Regions from separate parts of the Streptomyces sp. NBC_01384 genome, predicted to be linked through region 3. Evidence: riboswitches for the same ligand, from Rfam matches in the RefSeq annotation. Region 3 holds a riboswitch; each other region holds the start of a gene.
What was found. A riboswitch is a leader RNA that binds a small molecule or an ion and turns the genes downstream of it on or off. The one in region 3 is predicted to bind cobalamin.
Positions count from the first base shown of each region.

Region 1 (3,263 bases), 6.7 Mb from region 3:
CCAGAGATCAGCATCAGCATCAGCATCAGTTTCAGTATCAGACTCAGTTATCAGAGATGAGAGGTGGGACTCGGATGCACCCCTTCCGGAAGGCCGTGGAGGAGGGCGACCTCGCCGCGATCGAGGACATGCTGGCCGACGACGTCGTGTTCACCAGCCCCGTCGCCTTCAAGCCGTACCCGGGCAAGGCGATCACCGCGGCGATCCTGCGCGGCGTCTCCCGCGTCTTCACCGACTTCCGCTACGTACGCGAGATCGCCGGTGCCGACGGCCGTGACCACGCGCTGGTCTTCACCGCGAAGGTGGGCGACAAGGAACTCAACGGCTGCGACTTCCTGCACTTCGACGAGGACGGCAGGATCGACGACCTGATGGTGATGGTCCGCCCGCTCTCGGCGGCCCATGCGCTCTCCGAGGCGATGGGCGCGCAGTTCGAACAGATCTCACGGGAGGCGGCGGAGGCGACGGGCGCGTAGCCGGCGCCCGCTCGCGCCTGCGAACCGGGCAGCCGTCCAGCAGGCGCGGCCGCTGCCGGCGTTTCCGGCCCACGGTGCTCGGCCCGGGAACTCGTCCGTGACGCTGCGGGTTTGACGCGCTCTCCTTCGGCTACCCGCGCGTCGCGGCGACGGCGAGTGCCCCGGTGCGCGGGGCAGCGCGAAGGCCTGCCGTGAGTGTGCCCCGGCCCGCACGGACTTCCTCGCGACGCTGAGCCGCGCACCCGGGCACCGTCTCGGACCGGTTCACGCCGGCTCCGCGAGCGGCCGTCCGGCCCGTACGTTCCAGCGCCCCGCGCGGCCGCTGAACTCCGTGGCGGTCAGGGGCGGCACGTCGACCCGCCAGAATGCCGACTCCGGCGCCCCCAACACCCGAACCACCAGAGCCCGTACGACCTCCGGCTCGACCACGGCCACGGTCCGGCCCGTGAACTCCGCGGCCGTATCGAGGCGGCCCGCCACCCTCTCGCAGAACGCCCGCACCGACTCACCGCCGTGCGGCGCCGCACCGGGATCGGCCAGCCACCGGGCCACCGCCTCCGGCTCCTTCGCGCTGACCTCCTCCAGGGTCGCGCCACGCCAGCGGCCCACGTCCAGAGGGGCCAACTCCCATGCGTCCACCACCGCGTCGAGGCCCAGCGCGTCCGCGGTCTCGCGGCACCGGACAGTGGGGGAGACCCACAGCCGCTCCGCGTCGGGCACCGCACCCGCGGCCGCCCGCGCGAGCCGCAGTCCGGCGGCGTCGACCCGGCCTCCCTCGTCGAAGCGGGCCTCGCGCAGCGCCGCGCTGATCGCGGCTGAGATCAAGATCACTCGGCTTGTCATACGTCCACTCTCGCGTGCTGGTGCGGTCTTCCGTGACCAGAATCCTTGCCGGGCAAGGGAAGCCGGTGCCGCCCCCGGCCGCAGGGCGCACGTCGTCTCTCTTTATGCGCTCTTGGCCGGAGCCCGGCTTCGCGGTACGGTCTCGACGATATTGACGACGGTTCGGCGGAAGTCCGGTGGGAATCCGGCACGGTCGCGCCACTGTAAGCCCAGCACGAACCACTCCCGCCAGGGGTGGTGGAGGTCGAGCAAGTCAGACCCGCGGCCGTCGTCCTGTGCACCACCAAGATGGGACGCGAGTTCCCCAGGAGGTTCTGCCCCATGGCGCAGTCCGTCGCTCAGCCGACCGTTACCCCCACCGCCGTTCCCGCGAAGCTGCCGATCGGTGCGATCGCCCCCTGGGCGGTCTTCTTCGGCATCCTGATGCTGGTCCTGCTCTACTTCGTCGGCGCCGAACAGGGCGCCACCTCCCTCGTGTCCGGCGAGAACGTCCACGAGTGGGTCCACGACGCCCGCCACCTGCTCGGCTTCCCCTGCCACTGACGGCGACGCGGAAACGCACGAGCACATGAACTCGGCAACCGTAAGAAACCTTCTGGTGCGTGGCATGCTCGCGGGTCTCGCCGCGGGCCTGCTCGCCCTGGTCGTCGCCTACTTCCTGGGTGAGCCGCGCGTGGACTCGGCCATCGCCTACGAGGATGCGCACACGCACGAGCACGGCATGGAAGCCGTCAGTCGCACGATGCAGTCCACCGGCGGCCTGGCCACCGGTGTCCTCGTCTACGGGGTCGCGTTCGGCGGTATCGCCGCCCTCGCGTACTGCTTCGCGCTCGGCAGGATCGGCCGTTTCGGGCCGCGCGCGAGCGCGCTGCTCCTGTCGGCCGCGGGCCTGCTCGCCGTCTATGTCGTGCCGTTCCTGAAATACCCCGCCAACCCGCCGTCCGTCGGCGACCCCGACACCATCGGCAAGCGCACGACCCTGTACTTCCTCATGATGGTGCTCAGCGTGCTGCTCGCCGTCGCCGCCGTCATCCTGGGCAAGCGCCTCGCGCCGCGCCTGGGCAACTGGAACGCGACGCTGGCGGCGGGCGCGTTCCTCGTCCTCGCCATCGGGCTCGCGTACGCGTTCCTGCCGGCCGTGAACGAGGTCCCGAAGGACTTCTCCGCCACCCTGCTCTGGCAGTTCCGCCTCGCGGCACTGGCCATCCAGCTGACCCTGTGGACCGCCTTCGGGCTCGTCTTCGGGTTCCTGGCGGAGCGGGTGCTGTCCCCGAAACCGGCCACGGTGAAGAAGGAGGTCGCCCCGGAGGCAACCCCCGTCGCCCACTGAGCGGGTGGAGAAGGGCGGGCCCGGACGTCCGGGCCCGCCCTTCTCGTACGTCCTCGGCATTCCCAATTTCTGAAACACGTTCTACGGTGTGCGCCGTCAGGTCCGGCCTTGGGGAGCCAGGAGGCGCCGTGCATCTCGAATACACGCCAGAGCAGCAGCGGCTGCGGACCGAACTGCGCGGCTACTTCGCCGAGTTGGTGCCCGACCATGCGTACGCCCGGTATGGCGACCCGGCGGCCCAGAAGCGGTTCTACCGCGAGACGATCCGGCGGCTCGGCACGGACGGCTGGCTCGGGGTGGGCTGGCCCAAGGAGTACGGCGGGCGGGGGCTGACCCCGCTGGAGCAGTTCATCTTCTTCGATGAAGCCGCCCAGGCGGGCGTACCACTGCCCCTGATGGCGCTGAACACCGTCGGCCCGACGATCATGCAATTCGGCACCGAGGAGCAGAAGGAGTACTTCCTGCCCAAGATCCTCTCCGGCGAGATCGACTTCGCGATCGGCTACAGCGAGCCCGACGCGGGCACCGACCTGGCGGCGCTCAAGACCAAGGCCGTACGGGAGGGCGACGAGGCCACCGGGCACTACATGGTCAACGGGCAGAAGATCTGGACC
Region 1 covers NZ_CP109559.1:9,584,218-9,587,480, forward strand. Annotated here, with positions in the region: gene OG747_RS44110 (nuclear transport factor 2 family protein) at 75-476, shown strand; gene OG747_RS44115 (histidine phosphatase family protein) at 741-1,319, opposite strand; cobalamin riboswitch at 1,440-1,604, shown strand; gene OG747_RS44120 (CbtB-domain containing protein) at 1,641-1,862, shown strand; gene OG747_RS44125 (CbtA family protein) at 1,888-2,649, shown strand; gene OG747_RS44130 (acyl-CoA dehydrogenase family protein) at 2,778-3,263, shown strand, end outside.
Region 1: it holds a riboswitch for cobalamin, as region 3 does, so the genes downstream of both, OG747_RS44120 (CbtB-domain containing protein) here and OG747_RS12935 (prenyltransferase/squalene oxidase repeat-containing protein) in region 3, are expected to answer to the same signal.

Region 2 (3,263 bases), 640 kb from region 3:
ATCTGGAAGCCACCGCAGATGCCCAGCACGGGCCGCCCCTCGGCCGCCCTGCGCTCGATGGCGTCCGTGAGGCCGCGCGTCCGCAGCCACTCCAGCGCCTTCACCGTCCCCCGGGTTCCGGGGACGACGACGAGGTCGGCGTCGGCCAGTTCCTCGGCGCGGTCCACGAACCGCACGACGACACCCGGCTCGGCGGCCAGCGCGTCCACGTCCGTGAAGTTGGACATGAGCGGGATCGCGCAGACGGCGACCCGCAGCACGTCCTCGCCGACGAGGGCGGTCACTCGGGACTCCCGGACCGCTCCCCGCAACGACACCCGCAGCCCGTCCTCCTCGTCGATGCCGAGGCCGTGCTGGAAGGGCAGGACGCCGTACGTCCGCCGCCCGGTGAGGCCGTGGAGCATGTCGAGTCCCGGCTCCAGCAGGGAGACATCCCCCCTGAACTTGTTGACGAGGAATCCGGCGACGAACTCCTGGTCCTCGCGCGACAGCAGCGCGACCGTCCCGAAGAACGAGGCGAACACACCCCCGCGGTCGATGTCGCCGACGACGAGCACGGGCAGCCGCGCATTGCGCGCGATCCCCATGTTCACGATGTCGGTCCGCCGCAGATTGATCTCGGCAGGACTGCCGGCCCCCTCACAGATCACCGCGTCATACGTGCCCCGCAACTCGGCGAGGCAGTCCAGGACGGTGGTGAGGAGGGCTTCCTGCCGCCCCCCGTGGTAGCCGCGCGCGGTCATCTCACCCACGGGCTTGCCCATGAGCACGACCTGACTGCTGCGGTCGCTGCCCGGCTTGAGCAGTACGGGGTTCATGAGCGCGGTCGGCTCCACGCGGGCGGCCTGCGCCTGCATGGCCTGCGCCCGCCCGATCTCGGCGCCCTCGCGTGTCACGAACGAGTTCAGGGACATGTTCTGCGCCTTGAAGGGCGCGACCTTGACGCCCTGCCGCACCAGCCACCGGCAGATCCCGGCGGTCACGACGCTCTTGCCGGCGTCGGAGGTGGTGCCGGCGACGAGCAGACCGCCGCTCATGACGTACGCCCCTTCCTGAGAAGCCTCTTTGTCATCAGCCGTCCGGCGGCACTCACGCCGAGCGCGAGCCAGCTCACGCGCCGCGACAGCCGTACGGCCCGTTCGATGTCGTCGACGTGGACGGCGCGCCCGGCACCATTGAGCACCGGCCGGTGCTCGACCCGCCCGCCGTAGGCGAGGGTCCCGCCGAGGCGTACCCCGAGCGCCCCCGCGAACGAGGCCTCCACGGGCCCGGCGTTGGGACTCGGGTGCTTGCCCGCGTCGGCGCGCCAGGCTCGTAGCGCCCCCCGAGGACTGTCACCCGCGAGGGCGGCGAGCACGGCGGTGAGGCGTGCCCCAGGCCACCCGGCGACGTCGTCGAGCCGCGCGGAGGCCCACCCGTACCGCCGGTACTTGGGGGACTTGTGCCCGACCATCGCGTCGAGCGTGTTCACGGCACGGAAGGCGACCAGCCCGGGCACTCCCCCCACGGCCCCCCACACCAACGCACCCACCACCGCGTCGGAGGTGTTCTCGGCGACGGACTCGACGACGGCGCGCGCGATTCCAGCGGCGTCGAGGGCCTGGGGATCCCGCCCGCACAGATGCGGCAGCCGCTCCCGGGCCGTCTCGGTCTCCCCGTCGGCGAGGGCGTCACCGATCGCCCGGGCCTCCCGCCCGAGGGTGGTGCCCCCGACGACGGTCCAGGTGGCGGCGGCGGTCAGCGCGACGGAAGCGGTGCGGGAGGGACGTACGGCTCGGGAAGCGACGGCGGCGAGCCCGGCGGCACCGCCCACACACACGGCGGTGTGCAGTGCGCCCCACCCACGGTGGTCCCGCCACAGCACCCGCTCCACGGTTCCCGCGGCCCGCCCGAACGCGGCGACCGGATGCCCCCGGTGGGGATCGCCGAGCAGCAGATCGCCGAGGAGCCCGGCGGCGGCGCCGTACGCGAAGACGCGATCGGCACGCACCGGGTCAGCCGACCGTCAGATCGGGTGGAACCGTCGCTCGCAGGGCACTTGGGCAGCCGCGCATGGCGTTATGTCCTCACTCAGGGTGTCCACGCCCTGGTTCGACGAGACCGGCGGTGAGAGTTCCTGGCTCACGGGGACTTCCTTCCCCGGTGACAGTGGCGGGACCGCGCCGGATTCACACCGGCTTCCTCTCATGTCGCCGTACTTGGCTCCGGCAGTCCACCACGGGGTGAGAACGGCCGTCAACTTGCTGTTGACCTGCGTGGGGAGAGTGTGCGAAGGCCCACATACGAGTGGGGTGCGGGACGGTGATCCGTCTCGCACCCCACGCGAAGTGATGCCTGTTTTGGGTTACTTGCCCGGTGTCTGTGGGCTACTTCCCGACGATCAGATAGATGCCGTACGCGACCGCCGCCGCGCACGACGCGAAGCAGACGTAGGCGCCGGTGACCGCGAGGGCGGCGGAGCCGCTCTGAGCGGATGCCGACTCGCGCTTGGAGAGGCCGACGATGCCGAGGGTGAAGAGGCCGACGAGGCCGACGGTGGTCAGGAGGCTGACTCCGAAGACGGAGCCGAGGGCTGCCCAGTCGATGTGCATGCTGTTCTTTCCTTACACCGTGGCCGGGCGGGTGGGCTCCGCGTCCGGGGACGGGATGGTGGTCTTCAGTTCGCCGGACGGGTCGCCGGACAGGTCGCCGGTGACGGGGCCCGCGGGGGGCGGGGTGACCGCGGCGATCGCGGTGGTGACGACGCCCGCGGGCTCGGTGTCGACCTCGTTGACGTTGTCGACGGTGACCGGCTGACGGCGGGACAGCTTCCAGATGGTGCCGGCGCCGGCGACGAGCAGCGCGCCGGTGAGGACGATGCCCCACGTGCCCTGCTTGGTCAGGAACTCGGCGCAGGCACCGGCCAGGCCGGCGGCCGGCAGGGTCAGGCCCCAGGCGACGAACATCCGGGTCGCGGTCGACCAGCGGACCACGCCGCCCTTGCGGCCGAGGCCCGAGCCCATCACGGCGCCGGAGCAGACCTGGGTGGTGGAGAGGGAGAAGCCGATGTGCGAGGAGGCCAGGATGGCCGTCGCGGCGCTGGTCTGGGCGGCGAAGCCCTGCGGCGGCGCGAGGTCGGTGAGGCCCTTGCCCAGGGTGCGGATGATGCGCCAGCCGCCCAGGTAGGTGCCGAGCGCGATGGCCGTACCGGCGGAGACGATGACCCACATCGGGGGGTTCGAGCCGGGGGCGATGACGCCGCCGGTGACCAGGGCCAGGGTGAT
Region 2 covers NZ_CP109559.1:2,213,957-2,217,219, reverse strand. Annotated here, with positions in the region: gene OG747_RS09945 (cobyric acid synthase) at 1-1,037, opposite strand, end outside; gene OG747_RS09940 (cobalamin biosynthesis protein) at 1,034-1,990, opposite strand; cobalamin riboswitch at 2,089-2,234, opposite strand; gene OG747_RS09935 (hypothetical protein) at 2,367-2,591, opposite strand; gene OG747_RS09930 (anion permease) at 2,604-3,263, opposite strand, start outside.
Region 2: it holds a riboswitch for cobalamin, as region 3 does, so the genes downstream of both, OG747_RS09940 (cobalamin biosynthesis protein) here and OG747_RS12935 (prenyltransferase/squalene oxidase repeat-containing protein) in region 3, are expected to answer to the same signal.

Region 3 (3,263 bases):
CGCGGCGTCGGCGGAATCTCGCCGGACGGCGCGTCCGCGGTGGTGCCGGAGTCGATGACCAGGGCCACCCGCTTCCGGCCGGACCGGGCGGGCGTCTTGGCGCAGATGGACGCGAAGTCGGCGTTTCCGCGCGGCTTCGAGGCGTCCTGCGAGTCCGCGCTCACCGCGAAACGGAACCCCTCGACGTCGCCGTCGGACGGCCGTGCGGTCGACGGCCCTTGCGTCGCGTACGTCCACTTCCCGCCGGTCAGGTCCCAGAAGGACCAGTAGCGGTAGCCGACGGCCTGGGCCTGCCCCGCCGCCGTGCCGAGCACGAGGAGGAGCAGGGCCAGGACCCACGCCGCCCTGCCGCGCCGCCTCACGGCTGCGGCTGCTTCTTGCGGGCGCTGATCAGGAAGCCGATGCCGATACCGGCGACGAGACAGACGCCGACGGTCCACCAGACGCCGAATCCCTTGCCGTCTCCCTTGCCGTCTCCCTTGTCGTCTGCCTTGTCGTCGTTCTTGTGCCGCTCGGGCGTGGTGGCCGTGTAGGTGTACGACCGCACCGCCGGGCCCGTCGCGTTGAGCTGCTTGACCAGGTCCGCGCCGCCGAAGTCACGCGGGTCCGTGCCGGTGGCGCGGGCGGCGAAGATGAGCTGGGCGTATGCGGCCGGGCCGGCCTGCGCCGCCCAGGCGCCGGAGTTCTTCTCCAGCCAGGCCAGGGGCCTCTTCGTGTACTTGCCGTAGCCCCCGGCGGCGAGCGCGACGACCGCGTCCGCGGTGTTGCCGTAGTCGGGCTGGTCCTTGGCGCCGGGCATCGCCGACTTCAGGTAGGGCACCTTGAGCAGGGCGTTGTAGAGATAGGACGCGCCATTGCGCGCCGCCAGGTCCGGGGTGAGTTTCCCCTCGTTCGCGCAGATGTGGCCGTACGACTGCGGCTTCGCGGCCGTCGTCACGAACCCCTTGCCGAGGGAGCCCAGCACCGCCGCGGCCGTCGCGTCCGCGTTCGCCGCGAGTTTCCCCCGCTTGTCGGGCTGGTAGGCGAAGCCGCCCGCGTCGTCGGTCTTGGTGTCGCACGCGATCGACAGCTTCACCAGCACGTCGTACGGGGACTTGCCCTCGCCGGACTTCACGTTCCCGGACTTCACGTTCCCGGGCTTCTCGCCCGCCGCGGCCAGCGCCCCGATCACCACGGACGTGGAGTTCGCGTCGCTCGCCCCGCCCGCCGTGTAGCCCCAGCCGCCGTCCTTGTTCTGCACGGACTTCAGCCAGCTGACGGCCCTGCCCGTCGCGTCGTCGTGCCCGCCGAGCGCGGTGAGGGCCTGTACGGCCGCCGCGGTGTTGTTGGTGTCGACCATCGTCTTGGCGTCGCACTTCGCCGTCGCGTCGGCGCGGTACGCGGGGAAGGCGCCGGTCGCGCACTGCTGCCCGGCCAGCCAGTCGACGGCCTTGGCCGCGGGCTTCACGCCGACGGTGTGCTGGGCGAGCAGCGCGAGGGACTGCCGCCAGACGCCGTCGTAGGTGGGGTCGGTGGTGCCGTAGAGGCCGGAGGGTATTGATGGGGAGGGTGAAGGCGAGACGCCTTCGGCGACGGCGGCCGGGGCCAGGGCCGTACCGATCGCTACGGTGGCGGCCAGTACCGCGGCGCTGCGGCGAACAATCATGACTCTCCCTGCGGGGAGCCGGGCAGCACCGGGCACGGCTTGGCCCGAGCGGCTCCGGCCCCGTATACCTCGACGGTGCCGGCCACCGACGGGCTGCCGATGGCACGAGCCGGTCACGTCCCGGACGAGGCGATCCGGCTTACCACCCGACAGGGCGTGGGCGGTTCACGGTTGCGGGTCAGCGCCGGAATCGCACCGGCTTCTCCGCGTACGGGGGCGATGACGACCTGCTTACTGTACTCGCCCGTAGGAATCGCCTGAGGGGTCGGCAACCGCTCGCCGAGGTCGGCGCACGGGATGGCGTACGAGGAGGGGCTCGACTACGCGGCCGGGGGTGACTGACGGGGTTCGACGACGGGGGTGGGTCCGCCGAACGGCAGGAACAGGGTGCGGGACGCGAGCAGCCAGGTGTCGCCGACCTTGCGGAAGGTGTCTTCGATGGGGGTCCCCCCGCTCGAGCGAAGCCGAGAGTGGGGGAGGCCGATCTGAACGGGAGGTCCGGCCGGGACCATGCCGCCGGTGTGGCCGTCGACGCGGTAGGTGGTGAAGTACGAGGTGGCACTTGCCTGGGTCGGTGAGGCCACGGTGACCAGGATGTTCGTCATGACGCGCCGCGAGAGCCGGTCGGCGGGGCGGGAGGCGAAGTACGCGCGCAGGGCCGCACGCCCCTCGACGAGCCGGTCGCCCTCCGGCCACTGCCAGACGCCGTCCTCGGTGAACAGCTCGGCGACCGTGCTCGGTTCACCCAGGTCCAGTCGGCGCACGAGGTCGAGGACGAGCCGCTCGCAGGCGCGCTCGGCGAGAAGTTCTTCCATGGGGATCATGGGACCGTTGCTATCAGCTCGGGGCCGCCGCCACCAACGGATTACCAGCCCACGTACGTCCACGTGCTACAGCGCCACGTACGTCACCGGATCGCTGCCCGCCACCGACTCCGCGCGCCCCATCTTCACCAGGCGGCGCACATGGGCCTCGGCCTCCGAGACCGCGATGTTCCTTGAGATGAAGGGGATCTGCTCCCAGGGGCGGTTCCACTCCATGCGCTCGGCGAGCTGCCAGGCGGTGAGAGGGGTGGAGAGGAGGGAGAGGAGATCGGCGAGGCGCTCCTCGTGGTGCGCGAGCAACTCCCGTACGCGGCCCGGCGCGTCGGTGAAGGCGTGCTGGTGGGCCGGGAGCACCTCGGCCGGGTTCAGCCGGCCGACGCGCTCCAGGGCGTCGAGGTAGTCGCCGAGGGGGTCGGCGACGGTGGCGTCGTCCGGATCCTCGTACAGACCGATGTGCGGAGTGATCCGCGGAAGCAGATGGTCGCCGGAGAAGAGGCGGCCGTGGCCGGGGAGCCCGGCCGGGTGGGTCTCCTCCAGGTGGAGGCAGACGTGGCCCGGCGTGTGGCCGGGGGTCCAGATCGCGCGCAGGCGCCGGCCCGCCAGGTCGAGGAGTTCGCCGGGGACGATCTCGCGGTCGGGGAGCGCGGGGGCGAAGGCGGGCAGGCCGGTGGAGAGCCGTGTCGTGCGCGCCTCGCGCAGGAGCGCCACGTGCTCCTCGGGTGCGCCCGAGGCCACCAGCTTGTCCATCATGAAGGCGAACCAGCGCTCGGGCCGGTTCTCCCGCGTCCGCCGTA
Region 3 covers NZ_CP109559.1:2,851,986-2,855,248, reverse strand. Annotated here, with positions in the region: gene OG747_RS12940 (SCO2322 family protein) at 1-362, opposite strand, end outside; gene OG747_RS12935 (prenyltransferase/squalene oxidase repeat-containing protein) at 359-1,645, opposite strand; cobalamin riboswitch at 1,756-1,891, opposite strand; gene OG747_RS12930 (nuclear transport factor 2 family protein) at 1,966-2,469, opposite strand; gene OG747_RS12925 (MBL fold metallo-hydrolase) at 2,536-3,263, opposite strand, start outside.